DNA from 4 places in the Tistrella sp. genome. Region 1 is predicted to be linked to each of the others. Evidence: riboswitches for the same ligand, from Rfam matches in the RefSeq annotation. Region 1 holds a riboswitch; each other region holds the start of a gene.

Region 1 (4,207 bases):
CCGTCTGGATGAAGCGGCGCTTGTTGTGGCGGCGCTTGGGCCAGGGGTCCGAGAACAGCAGGTAGACCCGGGCCAGCGAGGCATCGGGCAGGGCATCGAGCAGTTTCGCCGCATCGTCGCCCAGCACCCGGACATTGCGCAGCCCCCGGCGCTCCAGCTCCACCAGAAAGGCCGACATGCCGCCGATATAGGGCTCGCAGCCGATGAAGCCGGTATCCGGTTCGGCCTCGGCCCGGGCAATCAGATGCTCGCCGCCACCGAATCCGATCTCGACCACGATTTCGCGCATCGGCCGGCCGAACAGCCCGGCGGGCTCCAGCCGCGTCCCGGGTTCCGGCAGGGCGATTGCCAGTTCGGGCAGGGTCTCTTCCATCGCCCGGCTGCGCCCGGCCTTGAGCGGACGCCCCACCCGGCGGCCGAAATGGCGGCGGCCCATGCTTTCACCGGCGGCATCCGCCAGGGTATCGGTCCCGGGGGTCCGGGTATCGTCGGCGCTGGTCATCGTCGGCACGGGTCCGGCTTGCGGCTGAAGATCGGGTCGGAAACGCAACGGGGCGGCGGCCGTTCCCGGCCGCCGCCCCGCTGATCGCACGAATGGGGATCAGAGCACAAGCTGCTTGATCGTCTCCGCCAGATCGGTCTTCTCCCACGAGAAGCCGCCATCGGCCTCGGGGTCGCGGCCGAAATGGCCGTAGGCCGCAGTGCGGCCGAAGATCGGCCGGTTCAGCTTCAGATGCTCGCGGATGCCACGCGGCGTCAGGTTCATCGCCTCGCGGAGCGCATTCTCGAGCTTCGCCTCGTCGACCTGGCCGGTGCCGTAGGTGTCGACATAGACGGACAGCGGATGCGACACGCCGATCGCATAGGCGAGCTGGATGGTGCAGCGATCGGCAAGGCCGGCCGCCACCACGTTCTTCGCCAGATAGCGTGCGGCATAGGCGGCCGAGCGGTCGACCTTGGTGGGGTCCTTGCCCGAGAACGCACCGCCACCATGGGGAGCGGCACCGCCATAGGTGTCGACGATGATCTTGCGGCCGGTGAGGCCGGCATCGCCATCCGGGCCGCCGATCACGAAATTGCCGGTCGGGTTGATGTAGAGCCCGGCGTCGTCGCACATCCAGCCGGCCGGCAGCGAGGCTTCGATGACCGGCAGGACGGCCGCGCGGACCTCTTCCTGCGACGCCGAGGCCAGATGCTGGGTCGACAGCACGATCGAGGTCGCGCGCACCGGCTTGCCGTCGACGTATTCCAGCGTCACCTGGCTCTTGGCATCGGGGCCGAGCACCGAGATGTCGCCCGAACGGCGGGCCGTGCGCAGGTTGCGCAGGATGGTGTGGGCATAGTGGATCGGCGCCGGCATCAGCGCGTCGGTCTCACGGCAGGCATAGCCGAACATGATGCCCTGGTCGCCGGCACCTTCATCCTTGTTGCCGGCGGCATCCACGCCCATGGCAATGTCGGCCGACTGCTCGTGCAGCAGCACCTCGACCTTCGCCGTGTTCCAGTGGAAGCCGTCCTGCTCATAGCCGATGTCGCGAATCACCTCGCGAGCGACACGTTCGATCGTGTCGGGCGCGGTGTCGCCATGCGAGCGGATTTCGCCCGCGATCACCACGCGATTGGTGGTGGCAAGCGTCTCGCAGGCGACGCGGGAATAGGGATCTGCGGCGAGCAGATGATCCAGCACCGCATCCGAAATCCGGTCACAGATCTTGTCCGGATGTCCTTCGGAAACCGATTCGCTGGTAAAAAGATAGTTGCTGCGGGCCATGGCGCGTGTTCAACCCCTCAAGAACCGACGACGGACCACGAGATCGGAATCCGTGGTCCGGGCACCATCGCGGGTGGCGAACCGCGCTGGCACCACTGATGGACTCCGTGCGTCTGGGTTCTCGGCAGATAACGCGACAGCGCACCACCAAGCCCACTTAGCGCACTGTTTAACGTGGCGGCAAGCGGCACAAATCCGACCACGGACGATGTAGCGACATCCACGTCTACGCCGGGTGCGCTATCTACACCCTACATATTCACGCAGAAGTTTCAACTTCGTCGTCAGATGAAACTTTCACGGTACGACATCGGAATCAAGAGTGCTTTTTTGAGAGGCAGTCGCGAGGCCGTCGCTGATGGTCCTTGCAAGTTCAACCAGCCGCGCACGCGCACGCGGGTCCTGAATGCGGGAGAAGTTGAAGGCCAGGGTCTGCGCCTCGGGCCCGTCCATGACGAGCCAGTCGAACCCGTCGTCGATCCCGTCCGCGCTCTCTTCGGCCGTCACCGTTCCGACGTCCTCGTAAAAGAACGACACCGGAACATTGAGCGCATGCGCAATGAGGAACAGCCGTCCCGCGCCGATGCGGTTCGCCCCACGTTCATATTTCTGAATTTGCTGGAACGTCAGACCGACCCGCTGTCCCAGCTTTTCCTGACTAAGCCCCATCAGCTGGCGGCGAAGCCGCACCCGGCCACCGACATGGGCATCAATTGGGTTCAGTCGCGTCGCCATCCGTCACATCCCTCCTCGCTCACGGCTGCCTTCAATTCCGGCCCGTTTGTCAGGCGGATAGATGACATCACGCCATGGCATGGGTCAACCCCGGCGCGCGCATTGCAATGGCCGAAACGCGCATTCCGGGTTGCATTGCAAGCCCTACTCGCCTTTGATGACATGTGGCCAACGCCTCGATTGCCGGCTTCGACGCCACGGCGTCGACAGGTAGCCGAACAACCGGTCTGCGATCCGATGCCCCCCGGTCAGGCTCGCCACACGCGAAAGCGGCCGTTTTTCAACCCCGGGCCATCACACCCTGCCATCAGTTTCTCCTCTGCCGGATACGCCGTCCCAGGCCGCCCGGCAGGAAGGCGAGCGCCAGAACGATCAGGCCCGCCAACGCGGCCGAGGCATCGCCGAGGCGGGCATAAAGCGTGGGGGGCAGAGCTGCGGGCAGCGGCCCGTCCAGCACGCCCCGGCGGTCCAGCTCCAGCAGGGCGATGATCCGCCCAAGCGGATCGACGATCGCCGAAATGCCGTTATTCGCCGCACGGACCAGCGGCAGCCCTTCCTCGATGCTCCGCAGCCGGGCGGACGCGAAATGCTGATGGGGCCCCGCCGTCAGGCCGAACCATCCGTCATTGGTGACGTTCAGCAAAAAGCCCGGCCGGACCATGGGCGCCGCCCCCGCCGTCACCTCCCCCGGAAAGATCGCCTCATAGCAGATCAGCGGGCTGGCCGGCGGCAGCCCGGGCAGCGCCAGCGTCGCCGGGCCGGGGCCGGGCGTGAAATCGATGCTGCCGGCGGTAAGCTTCGGGAAGGGGTTGAATTCGCGCAGCGGCACATATTCGCCGAAGGGTACCAGATGTGCCTTGTCGTAGACGCCCACGATCCGCGCCCGATCATCGATCGCCATCACCGAGTTGAACACCCGCGGCTGCGGTTCCGTTCCCGCCGGCGCGCCGGCCGGCGGTGGCGTCCATTCCACACGGGGGGCGCCCGTGATCAAAAGACCGCCCGGCGGCACGGCCCGGGCCAGCACCTCGCGAACCTCGGCTTCCTGCTGCGGATAGTAGCCGACGGCCGTCTCGGGCCAGATCACGTCGGTGATGGTGTCGAAGCCCGGCCCCCGGGTCAGATCCAGATGCGTGCGCAGATGCTGCGCCTTCATCCCGCCGCGCCATTTTTCCTTCTGGTCGATCGCGGCCTGGACAAGGCGGAGTTTCACCCCCGGCACCATGACCGTCGGATGGGCCTCGAGACGCAGGGCGCCCCACAGGCCGACGCCCGCCAGCACCACAAGAATCAGCCCCCCGGTCATCGCCGCCGGCCGGCGGTCCCCCGGCTCCCGCACCAGCAGCAGCGCCGGGGCTGCAAAGACGGCGACGGCAAGCAGGCCCATGCCATAGGTGCCGACGATCGCGGCCCCCTGCGCCAGGGCGGGCACGGCCAGAACCGAGGCACCGGCCAGATTCCAGGGAAATCCCGTCAGCAGATGGCCGCGCAGCCACTCGGCCGCCACCCATGCCACCGCCAGAAACAATACCCGCCCGGCGCCCTTCGGCGCCGCGCGGGCCTGCGCCATGCCGGCCAGCCCCGTAAAGATTGCAAGTCCGGCCGACAGCCCCAGAACCGAGGGCACGGCCAGCGCGCCGAAGGCCGCCGCGTCGACGAAGAAGGCGACGCCGATCCAGTACAGCCCGGCCGCGAACTGGC
Region 2 (4,207 bases), on a different contig from region 1:
CGCCAGTCTTCCGCGCGGCCCTGCCGGCCGATGCAAATACCGCAAAAGGAAAACGCCCGGCCCATCCAGAGATGAACCAGGCGCTTTCAAAATCCGAGCGAGTGGCGGGAGTGACGGGACTTGAACCCGCGGCCTCCGGCGTGACAGGCCGGCGCTCTAACCAACTGAGCTACACCCCCGTAGCCTCTCGCGTGCCCCACCGTGTCTCAGTGGGTGCGCGGTTTATAGCCAGTCGGCGTGCGCTTGAAAAGCCCTTTTTTTCGACCTTGTGACGATTGCGCGTCGCCGCCACATGTTGAACCAAGAGGGCCGGTATCGGCGCCGGTCCGAGCACCAAAGTCGAGGACATCACCCATGCCCTTCCAAACCGAGGTCCGCCCGCCGAGTTCGACGATCATGCTCACCGCGCTCCGGATGCTGGCCATGCAGCCGGCCGACAAGCACCGGGTGGGGGAGCGTCTGCTGCAGGATCTGGCGCGCATCGCGCCCAAGGCGGCAGAACTGTGCGATCCGGCGGCGCGGGCCGAATTCGACCGCCGCGTGGTCATCGATCTCCGGCGCCTGCTGGTCTCCGGGTTGATCCGGCGGGGCGGCGATGGCCTGCTCGGCATCACCGATCGCGGGCGCGAGGCGCTGAAGGAGAACCCGGAAGGGCTCGACGACACCGTATTGATGCGCTACCCGGAATTTCGTGCCCATCTGGCCCGGCGCTGCGGCCTGGTGATCGACCCGGCCGCGGGGCTGGACGGCGCGATCGAGCCGCCGGTCGAGGGCGGCGACGCGCCGATGCGCAAGGCGCCGGTGGTCCGCGAGCTGCAGGAAGGCTTCATCGCCTTCCTGGACGGCCAGACCGCGACCGACAACCCCTATGAAACCGACACCCAGGCCTTCATCACCTGGGAAGAGGGCTATTGGGAGGCGGCAGGCATCGCCCGCAACGAGATGGCTTGAGCACCACACCATAGCCCTACATGCAAACGGGCCGCCCGGGGATGTCCCCGGGCGGCCCGTTCTTCGAGATCTGGGGACGGATCACCAGGCGACGACGAGCGCGCCCTTGTACTGCTCGTTGATCCAATCCTTGATCTTCTGGTCGTGATAGGCCTCGACCAGGGTCTTGGCCCAGGCGGCGTCGGCATCGACCTTGCGGACGGCGATCACGTTGGCATAAGGCGACTCGGCCGCCTCGCGCGCGATCGGGTCCTTCACCGGATCGAGCCCCGCCTCGACGGCGTAGTTGGTGTTCACGGCCGAGGCTGCGGTGTCGTCCAGCGAGCGCGGCAGCTGGGCGGCGTCGAGTTCGATGATCCGCAGGTTCTTGGGGTTCTCTGCGATGTCGAGCGGCGTGGCCTTGAGACCCGCCCCCTCGCGGAGCTTCAGCACGCCCTGGGCCTGCAGCAGCAGCAGGGCGCGGCCGCCATTGGTCGGGTCGTTCGGGATGGCGACCGAATCGCCGTCCTTCAGTTCGGCCAGGCTCTTGATCTTCTTCGAATAGATGCCGAGCGGGAAGACCACGGTCTTGGCGATCGACACCAGACCATAGCCGCGATCGGCATTCTGGTTGTCGAGATAGGGCTGGTGCTGGAACGAGTTCGCCTGGATATCGCCCGCGGCGAGCGCCTGGTTCGGCACGACATAGTCGCTGAACTCGATGATGTCGATATCGAGGCCCTTCGCGGCGGCGATCGGCTTCACCTGCTCCAGGATCTGGGCATGGGGGCCGGGGGTCACGCCGATCTTGATCTCTTCGGCCTGCGCCGCACCGGCGGCGACGAGCCCGAGGATGGCGGCCGCGCCGCCCAATGTCTTCAGAATCCGCATCTGGACTGGTGTCCCTGCATCTTGTCCGTCGGATCGGGGCCACGGGGGCGGCTGCAACCCTGATCCCGTCCGGCCGCCTCACCCTTGCGGGAGACCTGCCGGACCAAACACGAAAAAACCCGCGTGACAGCGTCGCGCGGGTTTCCGACCCCTCCGCTTTAGCTGCATTTGTAACGCGCCCGCAAGCTGTGGCTCAAATCGGCGCGACAGGGGCACCCTAAAACACCGCCACGCTTACGTCAATTGCCGATCGACAACACGGCAGCCATGTGGAAACCGCAGGCAATCCTGCCCGATTGCGAAACGGCAGCGGGCGCATGGCTTTCACCATGCGCCCGCCGCAGGCATTCCGCAGGGACCGGCCGATCAGGCCGACGTCGCCGCCGCCAGCGCCTGTTCGATGTCGGCGATGATGTCGTCGACATGCTCGATGCCGATCGAGAGGCGGACATAGCCCGGGGTCACGCCCGAGGCCTTCTGCTCCTCTTCCGACAGCTGGCTGTGGGTGGTGGTGGCCGGGTGGATGGCCAGGCTGCGCGCATCGCCGATATTGGCGACATGGTAGAGCAGCTTCAGCGCCTCGATGAAGGCGCGGCCGGCCTCGGCGCCGCCCTTGATCTCGAAGCCGATCAGCGCGCCATAGCCGCCCTTCAGATACTTATCGGCGCGGGCGCGCGCCTCACCCTCGGCCAGACTCGGATGGGTGACGGTCAGCACCGCCGGGTGCTCCGACAGGAACTTGGCGACCAGGGTCGCGTTCTTGTTGTGCTCGCGCATGCGCAGCGGCAGCGTCTCCAGGCCCTGAATGGTCTGGAAGGCGTTGAAGGGCGAGGCGGCGCAACCCAGGTCGCGCAGCAGGGTGACGCGGGCCTTGATGATATAGGCGATGGGGCCGAGCGGCTTCACCGCCTGGGTCCAGACCGCGCCGTGATAGCTGGCATCGGGGGTGTTCAGCAGCGGCTGACGCTCGGGGAAGGCCTCCCAGTCGAAGGTGCCGCCATCGATGATGATGCCGCCGATCGAGGTGCCGTGGCCGCCGATATACTTGGTGGTGGAATAGACCACCACGGCCGCGCCATGTTCAAGCGGCCGGGCGATGATCGGGGCGGCGGTGTTGTCGATGATCAGCGGGATGCCGAAGGACTTGCCGATCTCTGCGACCTCGGCGATCGGGAACACCCGAAGCTTGGGGTTGGGCAGGGTCTCGCCGTAATAGGCGCGGGTCCGGTCGTCGGTGGCGCGGCGGAAATTCTCAGGGTCGGACGGGTCGACGAAGCGGACCTCGATGCCCTGCTGGCGCAGCGTGTTGGCAAACAGGTTCCAGGTGCCGCCGTAAAGATCTGTCGACGAGACGACATTGTCGCCTGCCTGGGCGAGGTTCTGGATCGCCAGCGCCGAGGCCGCCTGACCGGACGAGACGGCGAGCGCCGCCACACCGCCCTCGAGGGCGGCCAGGCGCTGCTCCAGCACGTCGGTGGTCGGGTTCATGATCCGGGTATAGATGTTGCCCAGCTCCGACAGCGCAAACAGGTTGGCGGCCTTCGCGGTGCTTTCGAACTGATAGGAGGTCGTCTGATAGATCGGCACCGCCACCGCGCCGGTGGTGGGGTCCGCACGATAGCCCGCATGCAGAACGGCCGTCTCGGGGTGACGGTACTGGGTCATCTGGTCTCGCTCCCTGGATGGTGCCGGGCCCGGATCATGTCTTGAAGGGGGCAGTGCCGGCCCGTTGCGGCACTGTATATAAACGACACGCATTGTGGAACCGGCTTCAAACACAAAAAATCTTTGTCAATTTGGCAGAAAAAAAGCTCCCGGCGATGATGACCGCCGGGAGCAGAAGGGGCCGGGAGGCCCTGCGGGACAGGGAAGACGATGCTTCGCGGCCTGCGGCAGCTCAGCCGGGCAGGCCGGTGCCGCTGTCGGCCACTTCGCGATAGAGGGCGACCAGCGCGCCATGATCGTTGAAGCGGTCGGGGGTCGGATCGGCCGCCAGCCGGTCGCAGACCGCATCGATCTTGTCGATGTCGATCACCACCCCGGCCTCGGCGAGACGGCGGGTGATGGCGTTGCGCGGTGTGCCGCCGACCATGACCGCATTGGGGCGGAGCGCCGCCACCGGCCGCACCGGCCAGGCCTCGGCCGTGCGCGCCCAACCGAGATGGGTGGGGGCGGTGACGGTGCGGGCCTCGGTGCCGAGCAGCGGCTTGGTCGGCATCAGCGGCAGGCGGATCATCTCGCGCAGGGCATGGGCGGCTTCGATCACCGGCTCCAGCGCCACATCGGTCGCAAGCCCCATGCGCGGACCGTTGAGCCGCAGCTGGGCGATCGCCTCTTCGAGCGCGGTATTGCCGGCCCGCTCGCCGATGCCGCAAAGCGTCGCCTG
Region 3 (4,207 bases), on a different contig from region 1:
CTGCATCCGCGCTACGAGGCGGCCAAGGACGGCCGCATGCTGAAGGCACTGGGCGGCCGGCTGGCCGAACTGGCGCGCGAGGCGAAGGCGGTGGGCATCGGGCTCACCATCGATGCCGAAGAGGCCGACCGGCTCGACATCTCGCTCGACCTGCTGGAAGGTGCCGCGGCCGACCCGGCGCTTGCCGGCTGGAACGGTCTGGGGCTGGCGGTCCAGGCCTATCAGAAGCGCGCCCATGCGGTGATCGATCATGTGGTGGAGCTGGCCGGGCGCACCGGCCGCATCATCCCCACCCGTCTGGTCAAGGGCGCCTATTGGGACACCGAGATCAAGCGGGCGCAGGAACGCGGTCTCAGTTCCTTCCCGGTCTTCACCCGCAAGGAGGCGACCGACGTCTCCTATCTCGCCTGCGCCCGCCGCATGCTGGCGGCGCGCGACCGGCTCTATCCGATGTTCGCCACGCATAACGCCCATACCGTGGCGGCGATCGACGTGATGGCCGGCAATGACCGCCGCTTCGAATATCAGCGCCTGCACGGTATGGGCGAGCCGCTTTACGAGGCGGCGCTGGGCGATGCGCCGTCGAAGGGCGGCGTCAGCTGCCGGATCTATGCGCCGGTCGGCGCACATGAGGATCTTCTGCCCTATCTGGTCCGGCGCCTGCTCGAGAACGGGGCCAATACCTCGTTCGTGCATCGCCTGGCCGATGAGAGCGTCGCCATCGGCGATCTGGTCGCCGACCCGGTGGCGAAGCTTGCCGGCCGGGCCTCGCGGCCCAACCCGTCGATCCCGCTGCCGGGTGCGATCTATGCCCCCGAACGGCCGAACAGCCAGGGGCTGGATCTGGCCGATCCGCTGGTGGTGATGGAGCTGGACGCCGCCGTCGCCGCTGCCGCCGCCATGCCCGCCGAGGCCTCGGCGATCGTCGAGGGCCGGGATCGCGGCGGCGCCTTTGCGGAGATCCGCAGCCCCGCCGACCGCGCGGTGGTGGTGGGGCGCGTGGCCGAGGCCGACGATGCCGCGGTCGAGGCGGCGATCACGGCCGCCCGCGCTGCCTGGGGCCGCTGGGATGCGCTGGGCGGGCCCGCCCGCGCCACCGTGCTGGAGGCGATCGCCGATCGCTACTGGGCCGACCGCCACCGCGCCTTCGCGATCCTGATCCGCGAGGCCGGCAAGACCTGGCCGGATGCCGTGGCCGAGATCCGCGAGGCGATCGATTTCCTGCGCTACTACGCCGCCCGGGCCCGCGCCGATTTCGCCGGCCCCGTCACCCTGCCCGGGCCGGTGGGCGAGAGCAACGAGATCCGGCACTCGGGCCGCGGTGTCTTCGCCTGTATCTCACCCTGGAACTTTCCGCTCGCGATCTTCACAGGCCAGGTGTCCGCAGCCCTTGCCGCCGGCAATGCGGTGCTGGCCAAGCCGGCCGAGCAGACCCCGCTGATCGCCGCCTGGGCGGTGCGCCACATGCTGGCGGCCGGCGTGCCGGCCGGCGCCATCGCGCTGCTGCCCGGCGACGGTGCCCGGGTCGGTGCGAAGCTGGTCGCCGACGAGCGGGTCGCCGGCATCGCTTTCACCGGCTCGACCGAGACCGCGAAGCTGATCAACCGCGGCCTTGCGGGGCGTGACGGGCCGATCGTGCCGCTGATCGCCGAGACCGGCGGGCTCAACGCCATGATCGTCGACAGTTCTGCGCTGCCCGAACAGGTGGTGGCGGATGTGCTGACCTCGGCCTTCGGCTCTGCCGGCCAGCGCTGTTCGGCGCTGCGCCTGCTGTGTGTGCAGAAGGATGTCGCCGACCGGATCGAGACCATGCTCGCCGGCGCCATGGCGGTGATGGAGGTGGGCGACCCGATGCGGCTCGCGACGGATGTCGGGCCGGTGATCGATGCCGAGGCGCTGGACGGGCTGAAGGCCCATCTGGCGGCGCTGAAGGCGGCCGGCCAGACGAAAATCGCCGAGGCACCGCTGCCGGCCAGGGCCGAAGCCGGCACCTTCCTCGCCCCGACCGCCTGGCGGATCGACAGCCCCGACCGCCTGACCCGCGAGGTCTTCGGGCCGGTGCTCCATATCTGGCGCTATGAGGCGCGGGATCTGGAGGCGGTGGTACAGCGGATCAATGCCTATGGCTATGGGCTGACCATGGGCGTGCACAGCCGCATCGACCGGACGGTGCGCCGGGTGGCGGAGCTGGCCCGGGTGGGCAATCTCTATGTCAATCGCAGCATGATCGGTGCTGTGGTCGGCACCCAGCCCTTCGGCGGCGAGGGGCTGTCGGGCACCGGCCCCAAGGCCGGCGGTCCGCGCTATCTGCATCGGTTTGCGGTCGAGCGCGTGCTGTCGGTCAATACCGCCGCCGCCGGCGGCGACACCCGGCTGATGACCACCATCGCCGACGGCGGCGACTGAGCGTTCCGGCCCGTCACCCGCTCTGCAAGGCTGCGCATGGCGGCCATTGCAGAGCGGGTGCGATGGCCTTATGATCCGCGCCACATCAAGAGTTGGGGCGACGCCCAACGCCAACCTGCCGCATCCGGGCAAGGTGGCACTCCCTCGTGATCCCTGCGATCGGGAAGATGTGGCCGAGCCGGCAATCAAACGGATCACGCCACCGCGTCCGCCCCTGACATGCCGAGTGGGGACGCGCCGATGCCGATCAAGATTCCTGACGATTTGCCCGCCCGCCGCACATTGGAAGCGGAAGGGGTGATGGTGATGGGTGAGACCGACGCGGTCCGCCAGGACATCCGCCCGCTGCGCATCGGCCTGCTCAACCTCATGCCCAACAAGATCCGGACCGAGACCCAGTTCGCCCGGCTGCTCGGCTCCACGCCGCTGCAGGTGGAGTTGACCCTGGTCAAGATCACCGACCATGTCTCGCGCCACACCGCCACCGACCATATGTCGGCCTTCTACCGGCCCTGGGCCGAGGTTGCGACCGAACGCTTCGACGGGTTCGTGATCACCGGTGCACCGGTCGAACGGCTGCGCTTCGAAGAGGTCACCTACTGGGACGAGCTGCGCCGGATCCTCGACTGGACCCAGACCAATGTTCATCGCAACCTGACGATCTGCTGGGGCGCGCAGGCGGCGGTGCATCACTTCCACGGCATGGCCAAATACGACCTGCCCGCCAAGGCCTTCGGGCTTTATGCCCACCGGGTGCTGGCGCCGGCCTCGCCCTGGCTGCGCGGCTTTCCGGACATCTTCACCACGCCGGTCTCGCGCTGGACCGAGGTGCGGGCCGAGGATGTGCCCGCTTCGAGCGGCATGACCGTGCTGGCCGAAAGCGATCAGACCGGTCTCTGTCTGCTCGACGACCCGGCCCACCGGGCACTCCACATGTTCAATCATCTGGAATACGACACGGTCTCGCTGGCGGAAGAATATCACCGGGACGTCGCGGCCGAGGTGCCTGTGACCCTGCCGGTCGGCTATTTCCCCGGCGACGATCCCGGTCGCCTGCCTCACAACCTCTGGCGTGGCCATGCCCATCTGCTGATCGGCAACTGGATCAACGAGATTTACCAGACCACCCCCTTCGATCTGGGGCGGATCGGGATCGAGGATCACGTGCCCTCCGGCCGGTGACGACGGTCAGGTCCGGGGAAGCTTCGTGATCTCGTCGCGCACTGCGGCCAGGATCTCGTCCGACAGCGCGCGGTCACTGGCCTCGGTGGCACGGGCAAGTGCCAGGCCGCCGACCAGGGCCGACATCACCAGGATTGCCCGGTTGCGGTCGCCCCCGGCCCCGGCCAGTGCCGGGAAGCGCGCCGCCAGGGTGTCGATGAAACGGTCGACCCCCTCGGCATAGCTCGTCTGCACGCCGGGCTCCTGCCGCGGCACGTCGGTCGCCAATGCCGCGATCGGGCAGCCGATGTCGCGACGGCTGCGATGGGTGTCGGACAGATAGGTCTCGACAAAGCGGCCGAGATCGCGGCCCGCCTGGTCGCGCCCCGCCTCCAGCCGCTCGATCGTGTCGCCGAAGGCCTTGCCGCAGGCTTCGGCGGCAAGTGCGTCCTTGGACGCGAAATGGCCGTAGAAGCCGCCATGGGTGAGCCCGGCGGCCTTCATGATCTCGGCCACGCCGACACCATCGAAGCCGCGCTCGCGAAACAGCCGGGCGGCCGCCTTCACGATGGCGGCCCGGTTGGCGGCCGCCTGTTCCCTGGTCACCTTCACCGCTTTGGCCCCCTCTCTTCCGCACGTC
Region 4 (4,207 bases), on a different contig from region 1:
CCCCGATCCGGCCCGCGCGGCGGCCGGAGCCGCGGCCGCCCTGCTTCAGCTGGTCCTGGCGGTCGGTGTGATCCTGGCCGGGCTTTGCATCGAACGGCTGGTGCGGTGCGGCGGGGCTGACCGGCTGACCACCCGCCCCCGTCGGCCGCTGGCGCCCTTTGCCTCCCGCCTTGCCGCCGGGCTGGGGCTGCTGGTGCTGGTGATGGCGGTGCTGGCCGTGGTGACGCTGGTCTTCTGGGCCGGGGCTGCGGTCTGGCGCTTCCCCGACCCGCTGCCCGCCGGCTGGTCGACGGCACGGCTGACGGGCATGGCAGCCGGTCTGGCCCCTGCGGCGGGGGCAAGCGCGCTCTATGCCCTGCTGCCGGTGATCATCGCGGTGCCGCTGGCCCTGCTGCTGCTGGAAGGCCGGGACAGCCGCCCCGCAGGTGATGCTGGCGACGCGCTGATCTATCTGCCGCTGCTGCTGCCGCCGGCGGCGTTTCTGGCCGGGTTGCAGGGCCCCGTGCTGCGGCTTGGCCTGGATGGTACCGGGCTTGCCCTGGTCTGGTGCCATCTGGCGACGGTGTTTCCCTATGTCTTTCTGGCGCTGCGCGAAAGCTATCGCCGGACCGATCCGCGGCCGCGCCGGCTGGCCCGCAGCCTGGGCCGCAGCGGCTTCGGCGCCTGGGCGGCGGTGATGCTGCCGCTGACCGCACGGCCGCTGGCGGTGGCGGCGGCGATCGGCTTTTCGGCCGGGGTGGCGCAGTATCTGCCGGCGGTGATGATCGGTGGCGGCCGGATCCCGCTGCTAGCGACCGAAGCGGTTGCGGCTGCGGCCGGGCTGGACCGTCGGGCGGCGGCGGCGGCAGCCCTGCTGCTGGCCCTGCTGCCGGCGGCGGGCTTTCTGCTGGCGAGCCTGATCCCCGAGCCGGCCGGTGGCCGGAGGCGCCGATGAGCCTGGAGCTTGAGGAGGTGGCGGTGGCGATCGGCGGCCGCCGGCTGGTGGGGCCGCTGAACCTCGGCGTGTCGCCCGGGGTGATCGGGGCGGTGCTGGGGCCGTCGGGCATCGGCAAATCGACCCTGCTGGCGGTGATCGCCGGCATCGCCGACCCGGTCGTGGCCATGAGCGGCCGCATCCTTCTGGACGGAAGGCCGATCGACGACCTGCCGCCCGAGCGGCGCCGGGTGGGGCTGATGATGCAGGACGACCTGCTGTTTCCGCATCTGACGGTGGCCGCCAATATCGGTTTCGGCCTGCCGGCCGGGCTGGATCGGGCGGCGCGGCGGGACCGGATCGCCGCGGCGCTGGCCGAGGCCGGGCTGGACGGGCTGGGCGGGCGACATCCGGCGACCCTGTCGGGCGGGCAGCGGGCGCGGGTGGCGCTGATGCGCATGCTGGCTGCGGATCCCCGGGCGGTGCTGATGGACGAACCCTTCGCCCGGCTGGACCGGCCGCTGGCCGCACGCCTGAGGGCGCTGGTCTTCGACCGCCTGCGGAGGCGTGGTGTGCCGGCGCTGATCGTGACCCATGATCCCGACGAGGCCGCCGAGGCGGGCGGGCCGATCCTGCATCTCCATCCGCCGGATGGGGAATTCTCCTGACATGATCGGTACTTGACCCCCCGTGGCGGGCGGGCGTATCGTGCCTGTCGCGTCGCCGGGGCAGGACCTGGCGGCGATCGTGGGGATTTGGGCCGGCCGGCTTGCGGACCACGTTAATCACGCCGCTAAAAGGTCGGGGGCCGCGCACCGAACCCTTCACGCGCAGACCCGGCCAGAGGCCGGGTTTTTTTGTGGGCCGAAGACCATGCGGGATACCGAAGACCGGACGGATGTCGACGCCGACTGTGGCGACGGATTGTGGAAGGCCACGGCTGCAGCGGCCGGAACGGAAGCCGCGGCAGAGCGCGGGCTTGCGACACGCGGGCTTGCGACACTGGCGGTACGCGCCGGGCTGGACCGCAGCCCCCATGGCGAGACCGCCGAGGCGCTGTTCCTGAATTCGGGCTATGTCTATGACGACGCCGCCCGCGCTGAGGCGCGGTTCCGCGGCGAAGAGCCGGGCTTCGTCTACAGCCGCTACGGCAACCCGACGGTGCGGACCTTCGAGGCCCGCCTGGCGGCGCTGGAAGGTGCCGAGGCCTGCCGGGCGACCGCGTCGGGCATGTCGGCGGTGTGGAATGTGCTGATCTGCCAGCTTCGCGCCGGCGACCATGTCGTGGCGGCCGAGGCGCTGTTCGGATCCTGCCAGTACATCCTGGCCGAACTGCTGCCGCGCTTCGGCATCACCACCAGCTTCGTGCGCGGTGCCGATCTCGACGCCTGGGCGGCGGCGGTGCGCCCCGAGACCAAGCTGTTCTTCCTGGAGACGCCGTCCAATCCGCAGCTGGAGCTGATCGACCTGGCGGCGGTGGCCGAGATCGCCCATGCCCATGGCGCGACGCTGGTGGTCGACAACGTCTTCGCGACCCCGATCCTGCAGAAGCCGATGGCGCTGGGCGCCGATGTGGTGGTCTATTCCGCCACCAAGCATATCGACGGCCAGGGCCGGGTGCTGGGCGGGGCGATCCTGGCCAGCGAGGCGTTCTGCGACGGGGCGCTGCGCGACTTCCTGCGCCATACCGGCCCGACCCTCAGCGCCTTCAACGCCTGGGTGCTGCTGAAGGGGCTGGAGACGCTGCCGCTCAGGGTGCGGGAACAGACCCGCAGCGCCACCACCCTCGCCCGCCGTTTCGAGGGCCATCCCGCCCTCAACCGGCTGGTCTATCCGGGGCTCGCCTCCCATCCCGGCCATGATCTGGCCCGGCGGCAGATGGCGGGCGGCGGCACGTTGCTGGCCTTCGATTTCAAGGGCGGCAAGGAAGCGGCCTTCCGCTTCCTGAACCGGCTGGAGATTGCCGACATCTCGAACAATCTGGGCGACGCAAAGACGCTGGCGACCCATCCCGCCACCACCACCCATCAGCGGCTGCCGGCCGAGGTGCGGGCGGCGGTGGGCATCGGCGACGGCCTGGTCCGGGTGTCGATCGGGCTTGAGGATGTCGAGGATCTGGCGGCCGATCTGGCGGCGGCACTCGACGCCGCCTGAGGCCATTGCTGCCCCTGAAACGGGTGTCGGGACACCCCGTCCCGACATCCTGGGGGCATCACCGCTTGCGCTCCGCCCTGGAAATCGGTTGCATGGGTCGCGATATTCCCTGTCCGGGCCCCTTCCGGGCCCGTCGATCCACGTTGCAGCAGGTAGGACCCATGGCGGCGGACCACGAATACAGCGCGACCACCCGCTCGATCATGGTGGCGGTGCGCCCGTTCTACGTCGACGACCAGTCCTCGCCCGAGGACGGGCAGTTCGTCTTCGCCTATCGCATCCGGATCGAGAACCACGGCGACGAGACGGTGCAGCTGCGTGCCCGCCATTGGCGGATCATCGACGGCCTGGGCCGGCTGCAGGAGGTTCGCGGTGCGGGTGTGGTCGGCGAACAGCCGGTGCTGGCGCCGGGCGAGAGCTTCGAATACACCAGCGGGGCGCCGCTCACCACGCCTTCGGGCATCATGGGCGGCAGCTACCAGATGGAGAGCGCCGGCGGCGAGACCTTCGAGGTCCAGATCCCGACCTTTTCGCTCGACAGCCCCCATGCGGCGCACACGATCAACTGATTCTGATCCCGGTTCTGCCGTGGCCCGCGCTTGCAGGTGCCTGCGCTGCGACCTATAGTCAGAGTTACGTCGAACACATCATCAGCAATCAATGGTTGATATGTGCTTCGGATCGTGGGCAGGATGATCCGCCGTATCGCGGCTCGCCGGCCCACACCATCGCGGCTCCGTCGCGATACGCTCTCCACCCCGGTGATCCATCGGTTGCGGGCTTGCGTAAACGAAACGGAATCCGCACACGGCCGGAAGCCCGATGCGCCGTCCCCCGCCGTTCGCGTGGGCCCGCTGCGCACCTGCCGGCCGCACCCTGGGAGTTGCACGTCAGATGACACGTGAAAACGTCGTGGCCGTGAAAATGGGAGGCCCGGCAGAGGTCGGCGCATCCGAGGCGCCGAAGGCCGCTGCCCCCGAAGGCCGCCCCAGCCGCGCCGAGGCGGAAGCCGCCGTGCGGACCCTGATCCGTTGGGCGGGCGACGACCCGGACCGCGAGGGCCTGCTGTCCACGCCCGACCGCGTGGTGCGGTCTTACGAGGAATTCTTCGCGGGCTATGTTCAGGATCCGGTCGAGATC

Evidence for each region. Region 1 has a riboswitch for S-adenosylmethionine ahead of metK (methionine adenosyltransferase). Riboswitches for the same ligand answer to the same signal wherever they lie in the genome.
Region 2: another riboswitch for S-adenosylmethionine. It lies ahead of CMO28_RS16865 (MetQ/NlpA family ABC transporter substrate-binding protein); the one in region 1 lies ahead of metK (methionine adenosyltransferase).
Region 3: another riboswitch for S-adenosylmethionine. It lies ahead of CMO28_RS00210 (homoserine O-succinyltransferase); the one in region 1 lies ahead of metK (methionine adenosyltransferase).
Region 4: another riboswitch for S-adenosylmethionine. It lies ahead of metZ (O-succinylhomoserine sulfhydrylase); the one in region 1 lies ahead of metK (methionine adenosyltransferase).

The regions. Positions count from the first base shown of each region.
Region 1 covers NZ_NYWI01000028.1:396-4,602, forward strand. Annotated here, with positions in the region: gene trmB (tRNA (guanosine(46)-N7)-methyltransferase TrmB) at 1-502, opposite strand, end outside; gene metK (methionine adenosyltransferase) at 602-1,771, opposite strand; SAM riboswitch at 1,908-1,984, opposite strand; gene CMO28_RS06780 (helix-turn-helix domain-containing protein) at 2,069-2,506, opposite strand; gene lnt (apolipoprotein N-acyltransferase) at 2,814-4,207, opposite strand, start outside.
Region 2 covers NZ_NYWI01000051.1:56,266-60,472, forward strand. Annotated here, with positions in the region: tRNA gene CMO28_RS16850 (tRNA-Asp) at 103-179, opposite strand; gene CMO28_RS16855 (hypothetical protein) at 207-398, opposite strand; gene CMO28_RS16860 (hypothetical protein) at 397-951, shown strand; gene CMO28_RS16865 (MetQ/NlpA family ABC transporter substrate-binding protein) at 1,033-1,812, opposite strand; SAM riboswitch at 1,959-2,036, opposite strand; gene CMO28_RS16870 (O-acetylhomoserine aminocarboxypropyltransferase/cysteine synthase family protein) at 2,188-3,486, opposite strand; gene CMO28_RS16875 (LeuA family protein) at 3,719-4,207, opposite strand, start outside.
Region 3 covers NZ_NYWI01000003.1:2,770-6,976, forward strand. Annotated here, with positions in the region: gene putA (bifunctional proline dehydrogenase/L-glutamate gamma-semialdehyde dehydrogenase PutA) at 1-2,406, shown strand, start outside; SAM-I-IV-variant riboswitch at 2,484-2,605, shown strand; gene CMO28_RS00210 (homoserine O-succinyltransferase) at 2,647-3,588, shown strand; gene CMO28_RS00215 (TetR/AcrR family transcriptional regulator) at 3,595-4,179, opposite strand.
Region 4 covers NZ_NYWI01000030.1:78,702-82,908, forward strand. Annotated here, with positions in the region: gene CMO28_RS09275 (hypothetical protein) at 1-934, shown strand, start outside; gene CMO28_RS09280 (ATP-binding cassette domain-containing protein) at 931-1,581, shown strand; SAM riboswitch at 1,651-1,730, shown strand; gene metZ (O-succinylhomoserine sulfhydrylase) at 1,787-3,067, shown strand; gene apaG (Co2+/Mg2+ efflux protein ApaG) at 3,229-3,636, shown strand; gene folE (GTP cyclohydrolase I FolE) at 3,992-4,207, shown strand, end outside.